3 regions of the Anaerobutyricum soehngenii genome follow, and region 3 is predicted to be linked to each of the others. Evidence: a T-box and tRNA genes for the amino acid it is inferred to sense, from the RefSeq annotation. Region 3 holds a T-box; the other regions hold tRNA genes.
The links. A T-box is a leader RNA that pairs with one kind of tRNA and senses whether it is charged. The one in region 3 lies ahead of thrS (threonine--tRNA ligase), so its partner is inferred to be a tRNA-Thr.
Positions count from the first base shown of each region.

Region 1 (4,266 bases), on a different contig from region 3:
AAGAACTCTTCAGAGAAACAATGCGGTTAAATACCAAATGATCCTCTGTACTGTCTTTTGCATCACAGCAGAAATATCCCTGTCTTACAAACTGGAAACTATCATAAGCCTTGCTGTCTTTCAGACCAGCTTCTAACTTACATTCCGGAAGAATCGTCAGAGAATTTGGATTTAAATTAAGACTTCCATCCTCATTGTAAACACCTTTCTCTTCATCTACAATGTTCTCATATAAACGAACTTCTGCATCTACACATTCATCTGCACATACCCAGTGAATCGTTCCTTTTACTTTACGTCCGGTAAATCCGCTTCCGCTCTTTGTTTCCGGATCATACGTACAGTGGATTTCTGTCACTTTGCCGTTCTCATCTGTAATGTAATCTGTACATTTTACAAAATAAGCATTCATAAGACGAACTTCATTTCCCGGATACATACGGAAATATTTCTTTGGAGGGTCAATCATAAAATCATCTCTTTCGATATAAAGTTCACGACCAAAGGCAACTTTACGACTTCCCAACTCCTCATTCTCTTTATTATTCTCTACATCCAGGTACTCAATCTGTCCTTCCGGATAGTTTGTAATAACAACCTTTACAGGATCAAGAACTGCCATCACACGAGACTTCTTAAGTTTTAAATCATCACGAATACAGAATTCTAACATCGCATAATCTACAGAACTCTGTGCTTTAGAAACACCTGCAAGCTCAATAAAAGTACGGATAGCATCCGGGGTAAAACCTCTTCTTCTAAGAGCTGCGATGGATACGAGACGTGGATCATCCCATCCATCTACGACACCATCTTCTACTAACTTTTTAATGTAGCGCTTTCCGGTAATTACATTGGTCAAATACATTTTTGCAAATTCAATCTGTCTTGGAGGCTGTTCGAAACCAACTTCTTTTACAACCCAGTCGTAAAGAGGTCTGTGGTCTTCAAATTCCAGCGTACAGATAGAATGTGTTACACCCTCGATTGCATCTTCAATTGGATGTGCAAAATCATACATTGGATAAATACACCATTTATCTCCTGTATTATGATGTGTCATATGTGCAACGCGGTAGAGAATCGGATCTCTCATGTTAATATTACCGGCAGCCATATCAATCTTTGCTCGAAGTACTTTCTCTCCATCTGCAAATTCACCATTCTTCATCTTTTCAAAAAGTTCAAGATTCTCTTCTACAGAACGGTTACGATATGGGCTTTCTTTCCCAGGTTCTTTTAATGTTCCTCTGTATTCACGAATTTCTTCTGCGGACAGATCACAGACATATGCTTTTCCTTTCTTAATCAAAGAAACGGCTGCCTCATACATCTGATCAAAGTAGTTGGATGCAAAAAACAGTCTGTCTTCATAATCTGCCCCTAACCACTGCACATCTTTCTTAATAGATTCTACGAATTCCATTCTTTCTTTTGTAGGATTCGTATCATCAAAACGCAGATTAAACTTGCCATGATACTTCTGTGCCAGCCCATAGTTTAATAAAATAGACTTTGCATGTCCGATATGAAGATATCCGTTTGGTTCCGGAGGGAATCTGGTCATGACATGATCATACACACCCTCTTCTAAATCTTTATCAATCGCCATCTCTATAAAATTTTTCGATACTTTTTCTTTTTCTTCCATTCTCATCCTCCTGTAATTCTATAAAGGCTTCGATTCCCTTTAACTGCGTTCTATCATATCATACTTATTTTTCCTGTACAAGTGAAAATCAACGGTCTTCTTCTTTATAGAAGTAAGTATTGTCTCCAATCTGCCCATATTTCTTATAACCTTTCAGCTTTTTATACGAAGAAGCACGAAAATACATGATATAAGAAGGCAGATTTCTTTTTTTGCCGGCAAGCGCATCGTCTACCGCCTGTATACATTCCTGAGATGGCTTTCTGTCTATATATGGATATGTCTCAGTTTTTTTGTCATAATATGCACTAAATTGTGCCTTTTCCCTCACTACATCCATTAAATCATCCGGATATTTGTCAGATTCTAAACGATTTAACATACAGCTAATCACCGCTAACGAACCTTCGTACCCTGTATCACATTCCATAGAAACCACTTTATAAAGAATCTGGCGGTCACCGGCACTGATTTCATTATCATATTTTACCGGAACCGCCATCGTCTCTTTTACTTTTTTCTTATTACTTATTTTATTACTTTTCTCATTACTTTTTTTATGATTCCTCTGCTTTTTTATTTCTGTCTGTTTTTTCTCTTGCTGAAGCTGTAAAAAAGTACGCCCTTCAAAAGAAATCCAGTCGTCCGCTACAAATGGAAAAAGCATCTGTGATGCACTGACATTCTGAAACCAAAAAAGCCACAACACTAACACCAGTAAAATATGCCTGTAATTCCCATGTTTTTTTCTATTCATATTTTTCTCCTGTCTTATTATTTCGCTATCGCGATTTCTAATAATATATGACAAGAAGACAAAAAATATGCATTTTTGATTTTTTGACCTTGGTATCATAAAAGGTATTTTTTCCCTGATTTGATGTCACGAATTACTCCGTATTTTAACCTTTTGACCCTGGTATCATCATATTGTGCCAATAGTACATATTTTTTAAAAATTTAATAAAATTCCGTTGACAAACCGAATAGGGCATGATAAAATCCTTTTTGTCAGGTTTGTATATCTGAATTGCTGATGTAGCTCAGTCGGTAGAGCGTCGCCTTGGTAAGGCGGAGGTCTCGAGTTCAAGTCTCGTCATCAGCTTATATCTATGCTGAAAAAGAAAAAGAGAGTTATCCAATGAATATTATTGGATAATTCTCTTTTTCATTATATATACCAAATGTGAAATGAGATATACCATGTACTATTAGGGAATCCTTGTTATAGTACATGGCTGTTTTTGCAACATTCTCTTAAGCAGACAATTAATTTCTCTTATATAATACCTTCATAAAATCAATATAATTCCCTGAATGCGTAATTTTTTCAATGAGCTCATCATTTTTTACAAGTGACATAATCTCATCATAGACACAGATCAAAAGATTTTCATCTCGAATTTCTTCCGGGAGCGCCAGCAAAAACACAACTTGAATATTGTCATTTTTATATGGCATCGGCTCACGAAATACTCCCACAGATAACACAATGGCATCTCCTGCCTTTTGTACAGCATGAGGAATCGCAATATTGTCAATGATCATACTGGATTTCGATTCTTTTTCCCATACCCGTTCTTTGAAGTCTTCATCAACATATCCATTTTGACAAAGAGTATCCATCATCTGGTCTAAAGCGGAAATATAATCTTTTTGTTCTGAAAGATTAAAAAAGGTATCTTCTTTTAAAATATTAGCCATTACATACCAATTATCATCAAGAATCACCGCATCTGTTCCTTTACAAAACTTCGCCTGGCGAAGCTTGTTTTTCAGTTCATTCTCATCAAAAATCTCATGAATATAAATAACCGGACATTCACATTCTATCATGTGCTCCGTTGTACAGATTACAATATCATACTGATCAAGAATATCACTGACTGCTTCAGACGGTGCCAGTATATCAAGCTGACTGCTGCTGTCAACTACTTTACGAATCTGCACAGCAAATAACTGTGCTGTAACTCTTCCCTTATCGCTGATCACTGCAATCTTTTGCTGCTTTTGATTCAAAGTATTTACTTCAAGGAACACCCCAAAATAAGCTGCCAGATACCCAAGTTCTGCCTGTGTCACTGCAACTTCCGCTTCCTCACCGATTACTCTCGCCGCTATTTCTGCCATTTTAAATGCAAGCGGATATTTGTAATGAATGTCTTCAAACATCGGATTATCAATGTGTACATTATAACGAAGCCTGTTTATCATAAACATAATATGATACATAAACTTCTCTGCAAATTCATGAGGATCAATTGAAATATTTAATTCCAGACGAATCCCCTCTACAATCTTTTTCAGTAATGGATGAATCTTCTCATCGAGTTCTATGCTGTACATATTTTTACTGTCTGCAGGTGTACGCATACCAATGATCGGCAAAAAAACAAATATTTTTTCTTCTATTGGAATTTCAATGTAAAATTCTTTTGAAAGATTATCAATTAACTGATTCACAAATGAAAAACTGTTTCTTGATACTAAATTATAATACTTTTCCGGCATACGGGTAATGATATGTCCCGTAAGAAAACGATCAAACATTAATGTCATATAGTTCTCAAACATTTTCTGTGTTGATTCTTCAAAATTCTGTTCAGCCAGCGCTT
Region 1 is NZ_VULP01000026.1:25,829-30,094, forward strand. Features, by position in the region: gene FYJ25_RS11165 (glutamine--tRNA ligase/YqeY domain fusion protein) at 1-1,657, opposite strand, end outside; gene FYJ25_RS11170 (cell wall hydrolase) at 1,740-2,408, opposite strand; tRNA gene FYJ25_RS11175 (tRNA-Thr) at 2,684-2,756, shown strand; gene FYJ25_RS11180 (BglG family transcription antiterminator) at 2,921-4,266, opposite strand, start outside.
Region 1: it encodes a tRNA-Thr, which carries the amino acid that the T-box ahead of thrS (threonine--tRNA ligase) is inferred to sense. The anticodon was not compared.

Region 2 (4,266 bases), on a different contig from region 3:
TTGCTCCTTTTAAAATATGTGTATAATTTGAATGAGTATACTCATCCGGTAAATCTGTTCCAATATAAACTGCATCATTGCTATGATCAATTATGTATATATCTCCTACATATTGTTTTAGATATTTTTCAACCTTCTCCCATTTTACAGATCTTTTCCCTTTGAATATGATGTCATGAATAAATACCGTTTTCTTTCCATCTATATCCTCGATTACATTTACTTTTCTTTCCACGTCTACCTCCTTCTGCTTTACTTAAATATACGCATTGCGTTAATTAAGCGGTAAAAAAATAAGTCTTACGACTTATCTTTTTTCACCATTCCCTCCATCTTTGCTCGATATTTAATCAAACGTAACAGATAGTCTGGCAATTGGCGTTTTTCTGCTTCCCAGTCCTGAACCGTACGATATGGTATTCCATAGTAATCACTGAATTCTCTGCGGTTCATTCCCATTTTTTCTCGCAGTTCTTTTATTTCTCTTCCTCTACCCACAACCTCTCTCCATTCAATCACAAAACGCATTGCGTTAATTAATGATACTGTATATATTCCAATCTGTCAACTAAGCTATGTCATTTTCTATACTACTTCACCCCCATCTCCCGAAACTTTTCTGCCGCTCTCTCATACGCTGGCACTTCTACCCCATACTTTTTGGCCATCCGTACAACCTCATATACCAGCCCATCAATCTCCGACTGTTTTCCTTCCATAACATCTCTTTGCATAGATGTCGTTGCTTCTTCCGGCAAATTAGAAAGGATCTTTAAGTTACGTTCTACAAGGTCTTCTTCGAAAGTAATTCCCATTGCGTTAGCTAGTGTAACAATTTCTCGAATTAATGTCTTAAAAAGTTCCCTGGCTTCTCCCTCTCGTTGGAAATCTCCTGCAACAGCATGCAAGTAAAGTCCTGCGGTTCCGATTGGAGACACATAGGAAAACTTAGTCAATGCATCTCGTTTTATATTATCTGACAAAATTCCATCAATTCCACTATCTTTAAAATCTTGTGCAATCTTTTTCAATAATCTTTCTGCTTTATATTCACCATCTGACTGTCCATTTAATTTCTTCAAATCTTCCTTTTCCCTTACACCGAAAAATACTCTTAATATTTCTCCATGCTGCAATAATACTCCTGCCTGTTTAATATTAGCAGAAACGTAGATACATCCATCCGTCACAAGAACCTTTGGAAGTTTCTCTTGAAGATACGCACCTGTTCCATAAACATTTAATACCGGAACAACTATCGTATTTTCATGGGAAATGCTTTGAATAAATGGAATGCAGGAATCGAGAGAATATTTTTTAACACAGACGAGAATTACATCTGCTTTTTCTCCTTTTGCCTCATAAGATTCCATACTTTCTGCACCGACAGGTATGGTTTCTGTTTCGTTTGTCCACATTTTTTGGACAGAAAGTCCCTGCTTTTGCATAGCTTCTAAATGTGCATTTCTTGCGATAAGTGTCACGTCTTTTCCTGCCTTTGTCATGTAGAATCCAAGTATTCCTCCTGTTCCACCTGCTCCGATGATTATGTATTTCATAACTCGTCCTTCTTTCTTAAAATAAAATATACTATCCTCTATAATACACTATTTTACTATTTGATTCATTAGGGAAACAGACGAAAATAAAAAGAATAGACTATCGAAACTGTAAAGATATCACTGCGTAGAAAATGCCTGTTCGGCATTTTTACTTGCTCTCACATTACATTTGCGATAGTCTATTCTTTTTATTTTCTGCTTGTTGGCTCCAGAAGGAATGAATACAATAGTTTTTGGCGGAGAGAAGGGGGAGTGGTCAGAAATCTACTGCTTGTTCGGAAGATATCTCTGTCATGGAATTTTATTTACCTGTTCTCACATTTCATTTACTATGGTCTATTATTTTTATTTTCTGTGTGTTGGTATCACATGGAATGAATGTAATAGTCTTTGAAAAAGAGATGGGGAAGGGGTCAGAAGGTTATGACTTATTCTGATACTATCTCCGCGATGCTGTCAATGCTGATAAGATAATATTGTCAGCTATCATTGTATACGATAAATTCACTACTATATTGTGGCAATATATCATTTTTCTCTTCTGGATGGTATACCTTTCGAGCAAGCAGTAGTCTTCTGACCTCTCTCCTTATCCCTTACAAAAACCATTACATTCATTCCTTCTGGAGCCAACACACAGAAAAAAGAAATAATACCATATCCCAGATGCGGCTTCGGAGCGTGTTTATGATGCAGATGAGCATTTTAAACACAGCGACTACAGAGCAGATGGGATATGGTATTATTTCTTTTTTCGTCTGTTTCCCCTAAGAAATCAAATAGTAAATTAATATTTTTTTATTGCTTTTTTTCTAAAAGTATAGTAAAATGATTAGGTCAGTTTTTGACAAGCTTCCTTGGCTCAGTTGGTAGAGCGACGCATTCGTAATGCGTAGGTCGCCGGTTCAAGTCCGGCAGGGAGCTTTTTTTATTTTCCAGAAACTTTTCCTGGAATTTTTTTACAAACTATAATTAAAATAAGAATTATAATCAAAATAAGAAAACCAGAAGCTTTAATTAAAATTCATAAAAAAAGCAATCTATGCGTTATAAAGCACATGAATATGAGTTTTTTAATTCGCCCAAAAACAGAAAAACAGAAAAGCAGAAATTTACTATAAAAGAAAATGTGATGTCGGAGCCAGTAAAAATGCCGATCAGGCATTTTCTGCGCCGCGACTATCTTCACATTTTCTTTTATAGTAAATTTCTGCTTTTTGTATGTTTTTGTTTGTTTATAAATCATACATAAATTATACGATTACGCCGTTAAGATTAAGCTGTTGATCGCTTTCTCCTTTTCCATAGCCAAGATGGTCGTACTGTGCCTTGACTTCTTCCCATGGAAGCTTATCATGTTCCTCTTTCAGATAGGAAATTATATCTGCGATACCTTCGCCTGTAAATGAGCTTGTCATAAAGATTTTCTTACAACCGGCAAGTCTTAGCCAGTCAGCGGCCTGCTCTGGGTTCGCTGCCCAATGGTCACACTTCGTTACGATTCCAACTACTTCTCTATTAGATTGCGCTGTTACGTTTGGCGGATATAGGGAAAACGGTTCTGTTGCGCTGATCAAAAGACCTACTACGTCTGCTTCTGCACTATATACAGCGAGGGAACCGGCAAGTTCCTTTGTTTCGGCATATTCACCCGGTGTGTCTATAATCACATCATAGTGATTAATATACTGTGTTTTATGATAAACAATCTTCTTGCCTTTCATCGCCTGTGTGAGTGTTGTTTTCCCCGCCTCACTTCTTCCAATAAATATTATCTTTCGCATGTCTACACTTCCTCATCTGCAACATTTTGTTATATCTATTCTATCACATCAACCAATGCAGGAAAAGGTCAAAATTTGGAGAATTCTTTGCGTTTTCTGCGAAATTTTAGTTCTTCTAATCCTTCTTTTATCTTTTCTGTTCTTTCATTATAAATAATATCATAACTTACATAAGATAAAATCAATGCAGTAAGTACATCCACAACGGAATGCTGTTTTAAAAACATGGTGGACAGGATAATAGAAGTAGTCATAAAAAAGGCCGCTCCTCTTATCACTTTCTTTTCTTTCAGATACGGACTGTTTTTTACGGCAAAATACACCGCCATCGAGTTAAACACATGAATGCTCGGAAGTACATTTGTCGGCGTATCCATCGAGTAGATCTTTCTGGTAAGCTGTATAAAGATATTGTCTCTTGTAAATGTGTCTGGCCGAAGTTCTAAGCCATTCGGATATACATAAGAAACAATAATAAATATCGTCATTCCAATCATGCCAAAATACATTAACTTACAAAAGGATTCCTTTTCCTGGAAGAAAAAGTAAATACCTGCTATTGCAATATACGCAAACCATAAAAGATACGGTATGATAAATACTTCTATAAAGGGAATATACCGATCAATCGCACAGTCAATAATATGTAATTGATCCGGCACTCTTTTTTCTAAATAGGAAAATGCCGCTAAATAAAACGGAAAGTATAGCAGGAGTAAACCATGCTTATAATTCTTTAATTTTTCTGTCATAATATCACCTTTTTGCCCGATTGCTATATATTCAGGAATGTCCTGACATTTTTGCTGCGAGATGCGCGTCATGATGTATAAACTGTATAAATAATACAGATGCCTGCACAATTTATTATCTTAAAAATGTAACGCAACTTTCTTAATAAGTCAATGTATTTTCCCACT
Region 2 is NZ_VULP01000001.1:226,807-231,072, reverse strand. Features, by position in the region: gene FYJ25_RS01015 (hypothetical protein) at 1-235, opposite strand, end outside; gene FYJ25_RS01010 (helix-turn-helix domain-containing protein) at 301-498, opposite strand; gene FYJ25_RS01005 (ketopantoate reductase family protein) at 591-1,559, opposite strand; tRNA gene FYJ25_RS01000 (tRNA-Thr) at 2,414-2,486, shown strand; gene FYJ25_RS00995 (EutP/PduV family microcompartment system protein) at 2,816-3,346, opposite strand; gene FYJ25_RS00990 (phosphatase PAP2 family protein) at 3,415-4,098, opposite strand.
Region 2: it encodes a tRNA-Thr, which carries the amino acid that the T-box ahead of thrS (threonine--tRNA ligase) is inferred to sense. The anticodon was not compared.

Region 3 (4,266 bases):
TTCTAATGATAGTACAATGTAAACTATTATTGTATTTTTTATCATACCATAATCCTTTCTCATTGTCATTTGTTTTTTACATTTGTTAACAACTTCTCAATTTAATTCATTAATGGAAACAGACAAAAAAATTCCAGCTTATAATAAAGATTATAAGCTGGAATTCTTTTTGCTGTTTATTCGCTCTATTTAAATTTCTTTTTCGATGATCTCGGCAAATTCTTCTACAGACATTGCACCTAATTCCGGACTGTCATTTTGATCTGCTACATCTCTCTTTCGAACAGATACCGTTCCTTCATTCTGTTCTTTTTCTCCAACGATCAGCATATATGGTACCTTCTGAAGCTGTGCCTGTCTGATCTTGTAACCAAGTTTCTCATCCCTGTCATCCATTTCAACACGAACCCCTTTTGCCTTCAGCTCCGCAGAAACTTTCTTAGCATACTCTGCAAATTTGTCGGATACAGGAAGAACTTTTGCCTGTACCGGTGCCAACCATGTTGGGAACTTTCCTGCATAATGTTCAATTAAGATTCCGATAAATCGCTCAATAGAACCAAATACAACACGGTGAATCATGATTGGACGATGTTTTTCTCCGTCTGCTCCAATATATTCTGCCTCAAATCTCTGTGGAAGCTGGAAGTCAAGCTGGATTGTTCCGCACTGCCATGTTCTTCCGATAGAATCCTGTAAATGGAAGTCAAGTTTTGGACCATAGAATGCGCCGTCTCCCTCATTTACTTCGTAAGGAATATTCATGGCTTTGATTGCATTTTCCAATGCATTTGTTGCTACTTCCCACTCTTCTTCTGTTCCCATGCTATCATCTGGACGAGTGGATAATTCTACATGATAAGTAAATCCAAATTTCTTATATACTTCATCAATCAATTTTACGACTTTCTGGATTTCATTTTCAATCTGCGCCTCTGTCATAAAGATATGGGCATCGTCCTGTGTAAAGCATCTTACACGCATCAGTCCATGAAGCTGTCCGGACTTTTCGTGACGGTGCACAAGGCCAAGTTCCCCAAGACGAAGTGGAAGTTCTTTGTAAGAACGAGGCTCCATCTTATAAACAAGCATTCCACCTGGACAGTTCATTGGTTTTACAGCAAAATCCATGTCGTCAATTACTGTTGTGTACATATTTTCCCGGTAATGATCCCAGTGTCCGGATGTCTCCCAAAGCTGTCTGTTTAAAAGAATTGGTGTAGAGATTTCCTGATACTCTTCTCTTGTATGAATCTTTCTCCAGTAATCAATTAATGTATTTTTCAATACCATTCCCTTTGGTAAGAAAAATGGAAATCCCGGACCTTCCTCCATAATTGTAAATAAGCCAAGTTCTTTTCCAAGCTTTCTATGGTCTCTCTTTTTCGCTTCCTCAAGCATATGCAGATAATCCTGCAATTCTGATGCTTTTGGAAAAGAAATTCCATAAATCCTTGTAAGCATCTTATTTTTCTCATCACCACGCCAATATGCACCTGCTGTAGAAAGAAGCTTAATTGCTTTAATAACACAGGTGTTTGATACGTGAGGACCCGCACAAAATTCCTCATAATCTCCCTGCTTATAAAATGTAATCGTCTCATCTTCAGGAAGTTCTTCGATCATCTCCACCTTATAATCTTCCTGTCTTTCTTTCATATAGGAAAGAGCTTCTTCTTTTTTCACTTCAAAAACTTCCAGTGGAAGGGACTGTTTTACAATCTTTTTCATCTCTTTTTCAATTGCCGCAAGATTCTCTTCTGTAAATGAAAAAGAAAAGTCAAAATCATAATAAAATCCGTTGTCAATTGCTGGTCCGATCGCACACTTTGTATCCGGATATAATCTCTTTACTGCCTGTGCCAGCACATGAGCGCTTGTATGCCAAAATGCTTCCTTTACCTCTTTGTTGTCAAAATCACCTTCGATTACCTGTCCATTTTTTTCCAGAACTTTCATTTCATTACCTCCAAAATAAGAACGAATCTGACTGGGACCTTTCTTTTTTATTTGCTCCAGACATTTTAAGACATCAGCCTTCAAAGTCAGGAGTAATTTTCTGTAAATTAAAAAAGCACCCATAGATTACAATATGACTATAATCTAAGGGTGCAGTAAATACACGGTTCCACCTTATTATTTCACTTCAGATTCTATGATTAAATCCTATCCCTTAACGCGGGCATACGGCAACACTTGTGAAATATCCCAAAATGTCTTACCCATCTCAAAAAATACTTCTTTTCGCATCGCAGCTCAGGAATGGTTTTCATATATTTCCTCATAAATAACTCTCAGCACTCGTTACTCTCTCTGTATAATTCTAATATATTACTCTTTTCCTTCATCGCTTTTCGCTGTTTCGAGTGTATGGTAGCACTATTAAAAATATTTGTCAATGTTTTATTTTTTATACTTTTGAGGTCTGAATGAAAATCTGTCTGAAATCGTATCCTTTATATTAGAAAAATACTGTGGAAGTAAAATCTTTCGCTCTGTAGAAAACACTTCTTTCCATGAATAATTGACAGCCTCTTTCGCTTCTACAAACTTATCTTTCAAAATTATTTCCGTTAAAAGCATGGCGGCAGTCATCGCAGAAGTCATTCCCCAACCATTAAATCCTGTTGCCACATACAGACCCGGTGTTTTTCTTTCAGAAGCATAAGATCCGATATATGGTATACCATCTAAACTGAAACAATCCTGTACTTTCCAGCTCGCCTTCTCTTTTGCTTCAGGATAGTACATTGCTGCTGCCTCCCTTAGTTTCTCCCATTCATGAGCCTCCCTGTCACTTTCTGGCTTGTACATTCCTCCTGTCATTAAAAGTAAATCCCCATAACTTCGAAAAGAGAGTCCTCCCTGCGCTTCATCTGTATACATCCCATTCATCTTCTGTGCATTCCCCAGTGCCAGAATACAGGACTCTTCCATATGCAGCTTTCTGTTATACTTGCCAAGCTTCTCATAAAATGGAATATGTGTTGTGCAAATAATATGATCTGCTACCGTAACGTGTATTCCACACCATATAACATGCCTGAACCAGTCATCAATCTCTACACCTTCATATATATGTATATTCTGATGCTTTTCCAGTTCTTTTACAAGACCATTCAACAATTTTACCGGATTTAGCTTGGCCTGTCCCGGAAAACGTACTGCTCCTGATATATCAAAGGGCAATTCTGTTGTCTCACAAAAATCTGCCTTCCCGCCAATTCGATCTACTGCATCAATCTCTTTTTCAATCTTTTCTCTATCATTCTTAGAATAAACATAAGAACTCGTTTCTTCAAAATCACAATCAATCTGTTCAGAAAGTTCCCGATACTTCTGTATTGCCTGTTCATTCGCCTGAAAATACATCCTGGCCTTCTCCTCACCATCTCGTTCTAATAACTTACTATAGATCAGACCATGTTGAGAAGTTACCTGTGCCATCGCATCTTTCCCTGTTCCTTCAGCGATTCGATCTTTATCTAAAAGAATACAGTCTACTCCTGAATCTTTTAAAAACCAAGCACATAGTATACCACATAAACCGCCGCCAACAATCGCTACATCGGTCATCTCCATACATTCCATCTTTCCATAATCAGATTTTTCTGCTGTATCAATACTCCTCCATATAGAATCTGACATCGATCTATCCTCCTGAAATTATTAACCATTATACCATCTTTAACATTTTTATTATATAACTAAAAAGAAAAAGAATATTATTAATTTTTCTTAAACATTCTTTTTCTTCTTTTCATACTGTTTTTTTAATATAATTACTGTTTATATAGTTTATTTTGTTCTGTGTATTATTCGTTTAATTTAAAATTTACTTTTTATATGATGCCAAATTCAAAGAAATATCCTATAATTCAGATGGCTTACTTGCTTCATAATCCTTCCATGCTGTACTTTCTGTCACACCGGACATATCTGCTTTCATAGAATAAAAAGATACGGTTATTGTATATTCACTGTTTCCTTGTACATATACCGTTCCATCTGGAGCCAGCTAGCAGAAAAGCAGAAATTTTATATCAATTAGAATGTGATGTCGGAGCAAATAAAAATGCCGGTGAGGCATTTTCTATGAAGCGATTATCTTCACATTCTAATTGATATAAAATTTCTGCTTTTCGTCTGTTCTTCCAATCAAATTAGCAATTTTTTCTCTAATTCATGTAATTTTCCTGCAGCTTCCGGATTCTGTTTTTGCAGTCTTCGTTCTAAATTCTCTCTGCTTTCTACTAACTTTTCCCA
Region 3 is NZ_VULP01000005.1:75,670-79,935, forward strand. Features, by position in the region: gene thrS (threonine--tRNA ligase) at 190-1,959, opposite strand; T-box leader at 2,103-2,357, opposite strand; gene FYJ25_RS04205 (NAD(P)/FAD-dependent oxidoreductase) at 2,404-3,648, opposite strand; gene FYJ25_RS04210 (SulP family inorganic anion transporter) at 4,159-4,266, opposite strand, start outside.